DNA from 2 places in the Methylobacter sp. Wu1 genome. Region 2 is predicted to be linked to the other one. Evidence: riboswitches for the same ligand, from Rfam matches in the RefSeq annotation. Region 2 holds a riboswitch; the other holds the start of a gene.
The links. A riboswitch is a leader RNA that binds a small molecule or an ion and turns the genes downstream of it on or off. The one in region 2 is predicted to bind cobalamin.

Region 1: linked by a shared signal. The riboswitch ahead of V2P20_RS14555 (TonB-dependent receptor) and the one ahead of V2P20_RS06380 (CbtB domain-containing protein) in region 2 are both predicted to bind cobalamin.

The regions. Positions count from the first base shown of each region.
Region 1 covers NZ_JAZHOC010000067.1:23,849-28,014, reverse strand. Annotated here, with positions in the region: gene mutM (bifunctional DNA-formamidopyrimidine glycosylase/DNA-(apurinic or apyrimidinic site) lyase) at 1-641, shown strand, start outside; gene V2P20_RS14560 (hypothetical protein) at 765-1,373, opposite strand; cobalamin riboswitch at 1,688-1,896, shown strand; gene V2P20_RS14555 (TonB-dependent receptor) at 2,001-3,839, shown strand; gene V2P20_RS14550 (hypothetical protein) at 3,884-4,166, shown strand, end outside.
Region 2 covers NZ_JAZHOC010000042.1:66,225-70,390, reverse strand. Annotated here, with positions in the region: gene kdsC (3-deoxy-manno-octulosonate-8-phosphatase KdsC) at 1-195, opposite strand, end outside; gene V2P20_RS06390 (KpsF/GutQ family sugar-phosphate isomerase) at 195-1,172, opposite strand; gene V2P20_RS06385 (calcium/sodium antiporter) at 1,188-2,156, opposite strand; cobalamin riboswitch at 2,388-2,520, shown strand; gene V2P20_RS06380 (CbtB domain-containing protein) at 2,608-2,784, shown strand; gene V2P20_RS06375 (CbtA family protein) at 2,786-3,433, shown strand; gene V2P20_RS06370 (cobyrinate a,c-diamide synthase) at 3,437-4,166, shown strand, end outside.

The DNA of each region.
Region 1 (4,166 bases), on a different contig from region 2:
ACCTGTTGCTTGCGACCGATGCCGGCACGCTGCTGCTGCATTTGGGCATGTCCGGCAGCTTGCGGATCATCTCCGACGGCCAGACGGCCGGCAAGCACGACCATATCGATTTTATTTTCGCGGACGAAATCATCCTGCGCTTCAATGATCCGCGCCGGTTCGGCGCGGTGTTGTGGACGACGGAACCGGCCGAACAGCATCCCTTGCTCAAAGATTTGGGCCCCGAACCGCTGCAGGAGGATTTCAGCGGCGATCTTCTCTATGATCTATCCAGAAACAAGAAAACGCCCATCAAATCATTCATTATGGACAGCCACATCGTCGTCGGCGTCGGCAACATCTACGCCAATGAAGCCTTATTCATGGCCGGCATACACCCTGCGCGCCAGGCGGGAAAAATCTCCTTGACCCGCTATCAGAAACTGGCTGGCTGTATTCAAGCGATCTTGCGCCAGGCTATTGAACAAGGCGGTACGACGTTGCGCGATTTTGTCAATGAAGCCGGAAAGCCGGGTTATTTTCAGCAACAACTCAATGTCTACGGGCGCGTCGGGCTGCCTTGTACCCGGTGCCAACAAATTTTAAAGGAAATCAGATTATCCAACCGGTCAACGGTATTTTGCAGTGACTGCCAGCGGTAGAGCGATAATCCACTTTCACTAGCCCGTAGATTAAGCGGTGGAATTCAAAAAACCCTGCGCGAGAGCCATTCTGAATTCCACTCACTTCGAATTTATTGGTTAAAGCTGATCGTTGCCTGCTGATTATTTAGAGGGAACGATGCCGTCCAATACACGGATGGGGCTGTCTTTCGAGCCGTAAAAAACCGGCAGATTGCTATCAGTATTTAACCGAAACGACCCCGTAATGCCATTGACATCGAATTCGTAAGTCCCCTGACTCAGCCCGTAAACAGGCAGAGGAATAACGCGTTCGAACGGCTCGATGACCTGAGCGCACGCAACAAAAGTTTGCAGCGGAACAAGCCCCAGCGCCACTTCGAACCGTCCCGCCGGCAAGTTAGCTTCCGGTATGCCGAAGACAGGCTCATAGCGTTGGCCGGCCTGCTCCAGTTGATAACAGGGGCTAGGAAGATAGCCGCTCACCTTTAGAAATATTTGCACAGGACGAGAGCGAATTTTGATTACTTCGACTTTTTCTACCGTCGCCAATTGGGTTTCTGTCATGCCTGACAATGTCCAGGTACCGTCTTTTTCATTCCGTTGAAACCTGGCATCCCGATATTGTCCGACCTGCTCAGGCGTATCGACATGAGAGATTGCCAATGAATCGCCCTGCAACACGGGATTATCCGCTGCAAAGACGAGATGGATCGGTAGCAAAGCCGCGATTATGGCTAAATTTAGACGCATTATCTGCCTCCTGAAGTTTAAATTTGGATTGAATGAGGAATTTATAATATAGAGCATGCTAAAGCAGAGATATTTCAATCTATCTCAAACAGAATCTTATCCTTTATAGATTTCGATCAACAATGTAATTTTTCACAATAAGCAGTGTAATTTTTTCACAATAAATACTGCGCTCTTTAAGCCTGATCACCAGACTTAGAAAATACATAAACTACGGTCTGCTTCAAACCGGACCATTGCATATTTTCTCCAATACCGATTGCTTGAGGCATACGCAGTCAGCATTAATTTGCTTTATCCCGGTTACCCCTTATAATTGCCGCCTGCTTTCAGGTTCCATCGGATTTTACAGCTGATGGTTAAACGGGAAGTCGGTCAGGTCCTGCCAAAGCCGACGCTGCCCCCGCAACGGTAGATAAGTAAAAGAATCGTTAAAATGCCACTGTGTCATGCACGGGAAGGTGACGATTCAGGCCCATGCCACTTATAAGCCCGGAGACCGGCCCGAAAGTTTAATTCGGTACAGCGGAGGGCTGTCTACGAAAAAGACCGCACATCCCTGTCGTCTTCTTTTGTCCTCCGTTGTAATTACACACAACCTTGATGCGCGGGCGGCGCAGAGGACACATGCAAAAATTCATAGTCGGTTCATTAGTGTTGGCAGGTTTTAACAGCCCGTTACAGGCTCGGGAAACCCAGGCGGACAATTCACTCAATTTACCCGAAATGATCATAACGGCCACACGAACGGAAACGCCCAAAGACCAGTTGGCGGCTGCATCAACAGTTTATACGCGGGCCGATATCGAACGTCTACAGTCAAAAACCCTGCCGGAACTGTTACGAAATACGACCGGCATCGATATGGCGCAAAGCGGCTATGGCCAAAATACCAGCGTATACATGCGCGGCACCAATTCCGATCATGTGCTGGTTCTGATCGACGGCATCAAGGTCGGTTCAGCCACTGCCGGCACGACGCCGTTTCAGTTTATTCCCATCGATCAGATCGAACGGGTGGAGATCATCAAAGGTCCTCAATCGAGCCTGTACGGCTCGGAAGCGATAGGCGGCGTCATCCAGATTTTTACGCGCAAAGGCAGCCAGGAAGAAAAGCCCAGTTTCAGCGTGGACGCCGGCGGCGGATCATACGATACGATCAAGACGTCCGGCACGGTCAGCGGCAAATGGAAAAACAGCTGGTACAGCCTGGGCGCATCGCATTTCAACTCTCAGGGCTTTAATAACCGTGAACCGATTCCGGGGCGTTTCGGTTTCGATCAGCCCGACAAAGACGGCTACCGCAACACAGGCTTGAATGCGCGGCTTGGCCACCGCTTCGACAATAACGCCGAAGTAGAAGCGTTTTTCATGCGTGCCGAAGGCAAAAACGAATACGATGGCAACGCCCAGAATAAAACCAAATTCGTCGACCAGGTTGTCGGCACCTCCGCCAGCATGGATTTTATGGAGGACTGGCGGTCAACATTACGTTTAGGCCAAAGCCGCGATGACAGCGACCAGTTTGCGCCCGACGGTTCATTCACCAGCCGTTTCAACACGACGCGCTGGAACACCACCTGGCTGAATAATTTCACCTTATCTGATAACCATCAATTGATTGCCGGTACGGATTATCGCGTCGATGAAGTGGACAGCACAACGCCTTATAAGGAAAAGTCCCGCTATGATGTCGGCGTGTTCACGGAGTTGCACAGCCGCGTGCTGGATAATCACTTTGTCAATGCCTCGTTGCGTTGGGATGAAAATGAGGCTTTCGGCGATTATGTTACCGGCAATTTCGGCTGGCGCTATAACTCAGACTTCGGCATCAGCCCTTTTGCCAGCTTCGGCAATGCCTTCAAGGCGCCGACGTTCAACGATCTTTATTTTCCGAATTATGGCAATGCCAACCTGAAACCGGAAAAATCGACCTCGTTCGAAGCGGGGCTTGCCGGCGACCACTGGCTGCAATGGGAAGTGCGGGCCTACCATACCAACATCGACAACCTGATCACGCCGGTCACGAATCCGGTCACATTTCAATTCAGTGCGGAAAACATCGGCAAGGCGCAAATCGACGGTATTGAAGTTGAAATCAGCAAGCAGTGGCTGGGCTGGGACGGCAAGCTGGGCCTCGATCTGTTAAGCCCCAAAAACCGGGAAACCAATGCCCGCCTGCCGCGACGCGCCGAGAAAACCCTGACATTCGACCTATCCAAATCGTTCGGAGCGCTTGATGTGGGCACGCACATACTGGCCCAAGGTGACCGATTCGATGACATAGGCAATAAAACGAAAATAGCCGGTTACGTAACCGTCGACCTGCGGTCAGCCTATCATTTCAATAAAAACTGGATGCTGAGCGCGCAGCTCAATAACTTACTAGATAAAAATTATCAAACCATCAAGACTTATAATACGGCGGATAGAAACTTCTTCCTCGCTATCCATTATAATAACTGACCACAAGCTGGACCTTAATCACTAACCCATTTGGAGATAACAATATGAACATGAAACAATGGCTGCAAGTCGAGTATTTGCCTATTCCCTTGATTGCATTGATGGCGCTGACCCGCTTTCATCACTTCGGCGATATCCTGCATCTGCCCGACGCATCGCTGGCGGTTTTTTTCTTCGCCGGCTTTTACCGCAAGAAAGCCTTTTTCGTCTTTTTGTTATTGTTGGCAGGTTTGATCGATTATATCGCTATCGCAAACGGCACCAGCAGCTGGTGCGTATCCCCGGCTTACGTGTTTTTGATTCCGGCTTATGCAGTCATGTGGGTGG
Region 2 (4,166 bases):
AACGGCGACTTCCACGCCGGTCTGCCGCAACAGCTTGATGCCGTGTCCGTCGCGCGCATGAAAGGCCTTGTATTCATTGCCTTCATTGTCGAAAAAAAGCTTGCCGTCCGTTAAAACGCCATCCACATCCAGGATCAGGAGTTTCAGCTTTTTGGCCTTTTCGAGCACGGCCTGCATTTGTCCTGCTTCTGTCATTACACTATTCCCGCATGAATCAAGTCATGCATGTTCAAAGCCCCTATCGCGCATCGATGCCCGTCGACGACAATCAATGCGTTGATTTTTTTCTGTTCCATGATGCGCATGGCTTCGGCGGCGAGCATATCGGCCGTAATCACGGTGCAATGCGGCGTCATGACTTCGGTAATGGCGGTACGGTGAATGTCCAGATTCCGCCCCAGCATGCGCCGCAAGTCGCCGTCGGTAAAAATCCCCACCACCCGGTTATCGGCATCGACGACCGCAGTCATGCCCAGTTTTTTTTCGGTCATTTCCAGCAGCGCCTCGCTGATCAATGCCGTCTCCGGAACGGACGGCACTTTACTGCCGGCATGCATGATATCGCTCACCATCAATAATAGCCGCTTTCCCAAACTGCCGCCGGGATGCGACAAGGCAAAATCATCGCGCGTAAATCCGCGCGCTTCGAGCAATGAAACAGCCAAGGCATCGCCCATTACCAGCGCCGCGGTTGTACTGGAAGTCGGCGCCAGTCCCAATGGACAGGCTTCCTGCTCAACACCGACATGAATGTGGACCGTTGCAAATTTAGCCATCGTGGAAGCGGGGTTTCCGGTCATTGCGATTAAAGGCACGCCCAAACGCTTGATAATCGGCAGGATAGTCAAAACTTCGCCGGTTTCGCCGGAATTTGACAGCGCCAGCACCACGTCCTGGCGCGTAATCATGCCCAGATCGCCATGGCTGGCTTCGCCCGGATGCACAAAAAAAGCCGGCGTTCCCGTACTTGCCAGCGTCGCGGCAATCTTGCCGGCGATATGCCCTGACTTGCCCATACCCGTAACGACAACGCGGCCGGTACAATTGAACATCAACTTGCAGGCGGCAACAAAATCATCATTGATCTGCTCGGCCAATGCAGCAATCGCGCGATTTTCCACCTGGATGACAGCCAGCGCCAGTTCGCGGAGCTTTTGATCATGTATCTTCATGTTCTGCCGGCAATATCAAACGCCAACCGCGCTTTGATAAAGAACCCATCCATAGACAGTATAGACCGACACTAAGCCGAACCCTTCCATGCGACTGATATGCCCGGCTTTTGAAATGCCATAACCCAAAATAAACAATGCGCCGGTAAAAGCCAGCATGACCGGAAAATCGCGAGTCAGCACGCTCTCGGCAACCGGCCCCGGCGCCAGCACGCCCGGCACTGAATAAACAGCCAGCAGATTATAGATATTCGAACCGACGACGTTTCCGACCGCCAGATCATCCTCACCTTTCAAAACACTGCCGATTGATGCGGCCAATTCCGGCAGGCTCGTGCCTACAGCAACGATCGTCAGGCCAATCACTACATCGCTGACGCCAAAAAACTGAGCGATATTGACCGCTGACATCACCAATACGCGAGAGCTCAGCAATAACCCAACCAATCCAAACCCAAAGTAAAGCCACGCTTCTTTATTAGGCAAATTCTCGGACAGTTCGGCTTCCATCTCCTCGCCTAAAAGATCATGTTGTTTTTCATTAGATGCTGTACGGATCAACCACCCTGTAAAGGTGATCAAACCTACCAGCATCAAGGCGCCATCGAAAAAATCCCAGCCATCCAGGGACAGCAGGTAAGCGCCGATACTGAGAGCCATCAATACCGGCAATTCTCTTTTTAAAATGCCGGAATGAAACGCCAAAGGCGCCACCAGCGCCGTAGAACCCAGGATCAAACCGATATTGGCTATATTGGAACCCAATGCGTTGCCTATGGCCAGACCGGCATTTCCCTGCCATGAAGCAATGGTTGATACCAGGATTTCCGGCGCAGATGTGCCCACGCTGACTATCGTCAAACCGATGAGCAATGGAGAAATGCCGAGATTTCTGGCAATGGAGGCCGTTCCCGTAACGAATTTATCCGCTGAATAGACTAAAACAGCCAATCCTGCTAGCAGAGCAATAAAGTTGATGACCATGGAGTTCCAGCTCAAAAATTGCTTATTATGCCATGTTTATCTCATTCATGTACTATGCATGACAACCCCTTTGTCATGACTTCACGCATGTCGAAGCTGACCGGCGCAGCACCGTGACTCATGGCGAGAACAAATACATTACCCTTGAATTAATGCCACAGCAGATCAACTACCGGCGGAACAATCATCGCCTGTTGTTGAATCGATTGACTCGAAACATGCCGCCTCATATAATCAGTCCGGTTTTATGGTTCCCGCAAACAGCGGGTGAAACTGGAAGTCGGTTAAAAGCCGACGCTGCCCCCGCAACGGTAGGTGATTGCCATCACAAGCCCGGAGACAGGCCTGAAACTGTAACAGCAGTATTGCGGAGGGCGATCTGTCACACGTCAGCTTTTGGCTTGTCGTTCTACGCTGTTATTTTAATTAACCAAACGCGGGATCGACAATCATGCAAACCTATTCCACGACAACAGCAGCTTTTTCCTCAAAGTTTCTGCCCGGCTTAAGCGCCCTCGCATTGGGCCTGACCATTATTCTAGGCGTCGGCTTCATGCAGGACGCCGGCAATTATCTGCATAACGCCGCCCACGACAGTCGCCACAGCGCTGCTTTCCCTTGCCATTGATATGGCCGATTTTCGCAAATTGTTTGCGGTCTCGCTGCTGGCCGGGATTTTGGCCGGCCTGCTGCTTAGCTTGTTGCAACACTATCAGACCCAGCCTTTGATCCTGGCCGCGGAACGCTTTGAAGCGCCTGACGCCGATCAAGCGCATGACTGGCACCCCGAAGACGGTTGGCAGCGCGCAGCTTTTACCCTGCTCTTTAACTGCCTGAGCGGCTTAGGCTTTGCGCTAATGCTCAGCACGGCGATGTACTGTCAGGGCGCCAGCGGGCATATGCGCGGGTTGTTATGGGGCATGGCCGGTTACCTGGTGTTCTTCGTCGCCCCGGCATTGGGCTTGCCGCCGGAACTGCCGGGCACCGACAGCGCCGCATTGCACAACCGGCAAGCCTGGTGGCTGTTTACGGCGGCAACCACCGCGGCCGGCCTGTTCGGCTTGTTTTTCGGCAAAAACCGCTGGCTGCAAGCCGGCAGCATTATTCTGCTGCTGGTCCCGCATCTGATCGGCGCCCCGCATCCCGATGCCGTGCAAGCACTGGCTCCCGAGCCTTTGCAGCAACGTTTTATCTGGATGTCTGCTGTCGATAACGCACTTTTCTGGCTGGCTCTGGGCGTTTTCTCAGGTTGGCTCTTACCCAAATTCAGACTTTAATTCATGACATCTCCATCAGCCCGACATTGCCCGGCCATGCTAATCAGCGCCCCTGCGTCCGGACAAGGCAAGACCACCATTACCGCCGCACTGGCCTATTATCACCGCCAGCAAAACCGCAAAGTCAGGGTATTCAAGACCGGCCCCGACTTCATCGATCCGCAAATCCTGGCCCATGCCTCGGGACAACCGGTGTATCAGCTGGATTTGTGGATGATGGGCGAAGCGCATTGCCGAGAACTGCTGTACCGCGCCGCCGCCGACGCCGACGTCATCCTGATCGAGGGCGTGATGGGCTTGTATGATGGCGACACCAGCAGCGCCGATCTGGCTCAGGCATTATCCGTGCCTGTCGCAGTAGTGATCGATGCCCAGGGCATGGCGCAAACCTTTGCCGCCGTCGCGTATGGCCTGGCCAATTACCGGCCGCAACTGCCGTTTGCCGGGGTAATCGCCAACAAGGTCGGCAGCCCTGGCCACGCCAAACTGCTTGAAGAAGCGCTGCCGGATGCGATGCCGCTGCTGGCAGTGATGGCGAAAGACGGAACGATCGGTTTGCCGTCGAGGCATCTCGGTTTGCTGCAGGCCGATGAAATCGGCGATCTCGACCTGCGACTGGCGCGCGCCGCCGAATTGCTGAGCAGTCTCGCGCCCTGCCGTTTGCCGGACAGCGTGGCTTTTGAGCCTGTCGAGGCCATGCCGCTGCCGCGTCTGCTGGCTGGCAAGCGCATTG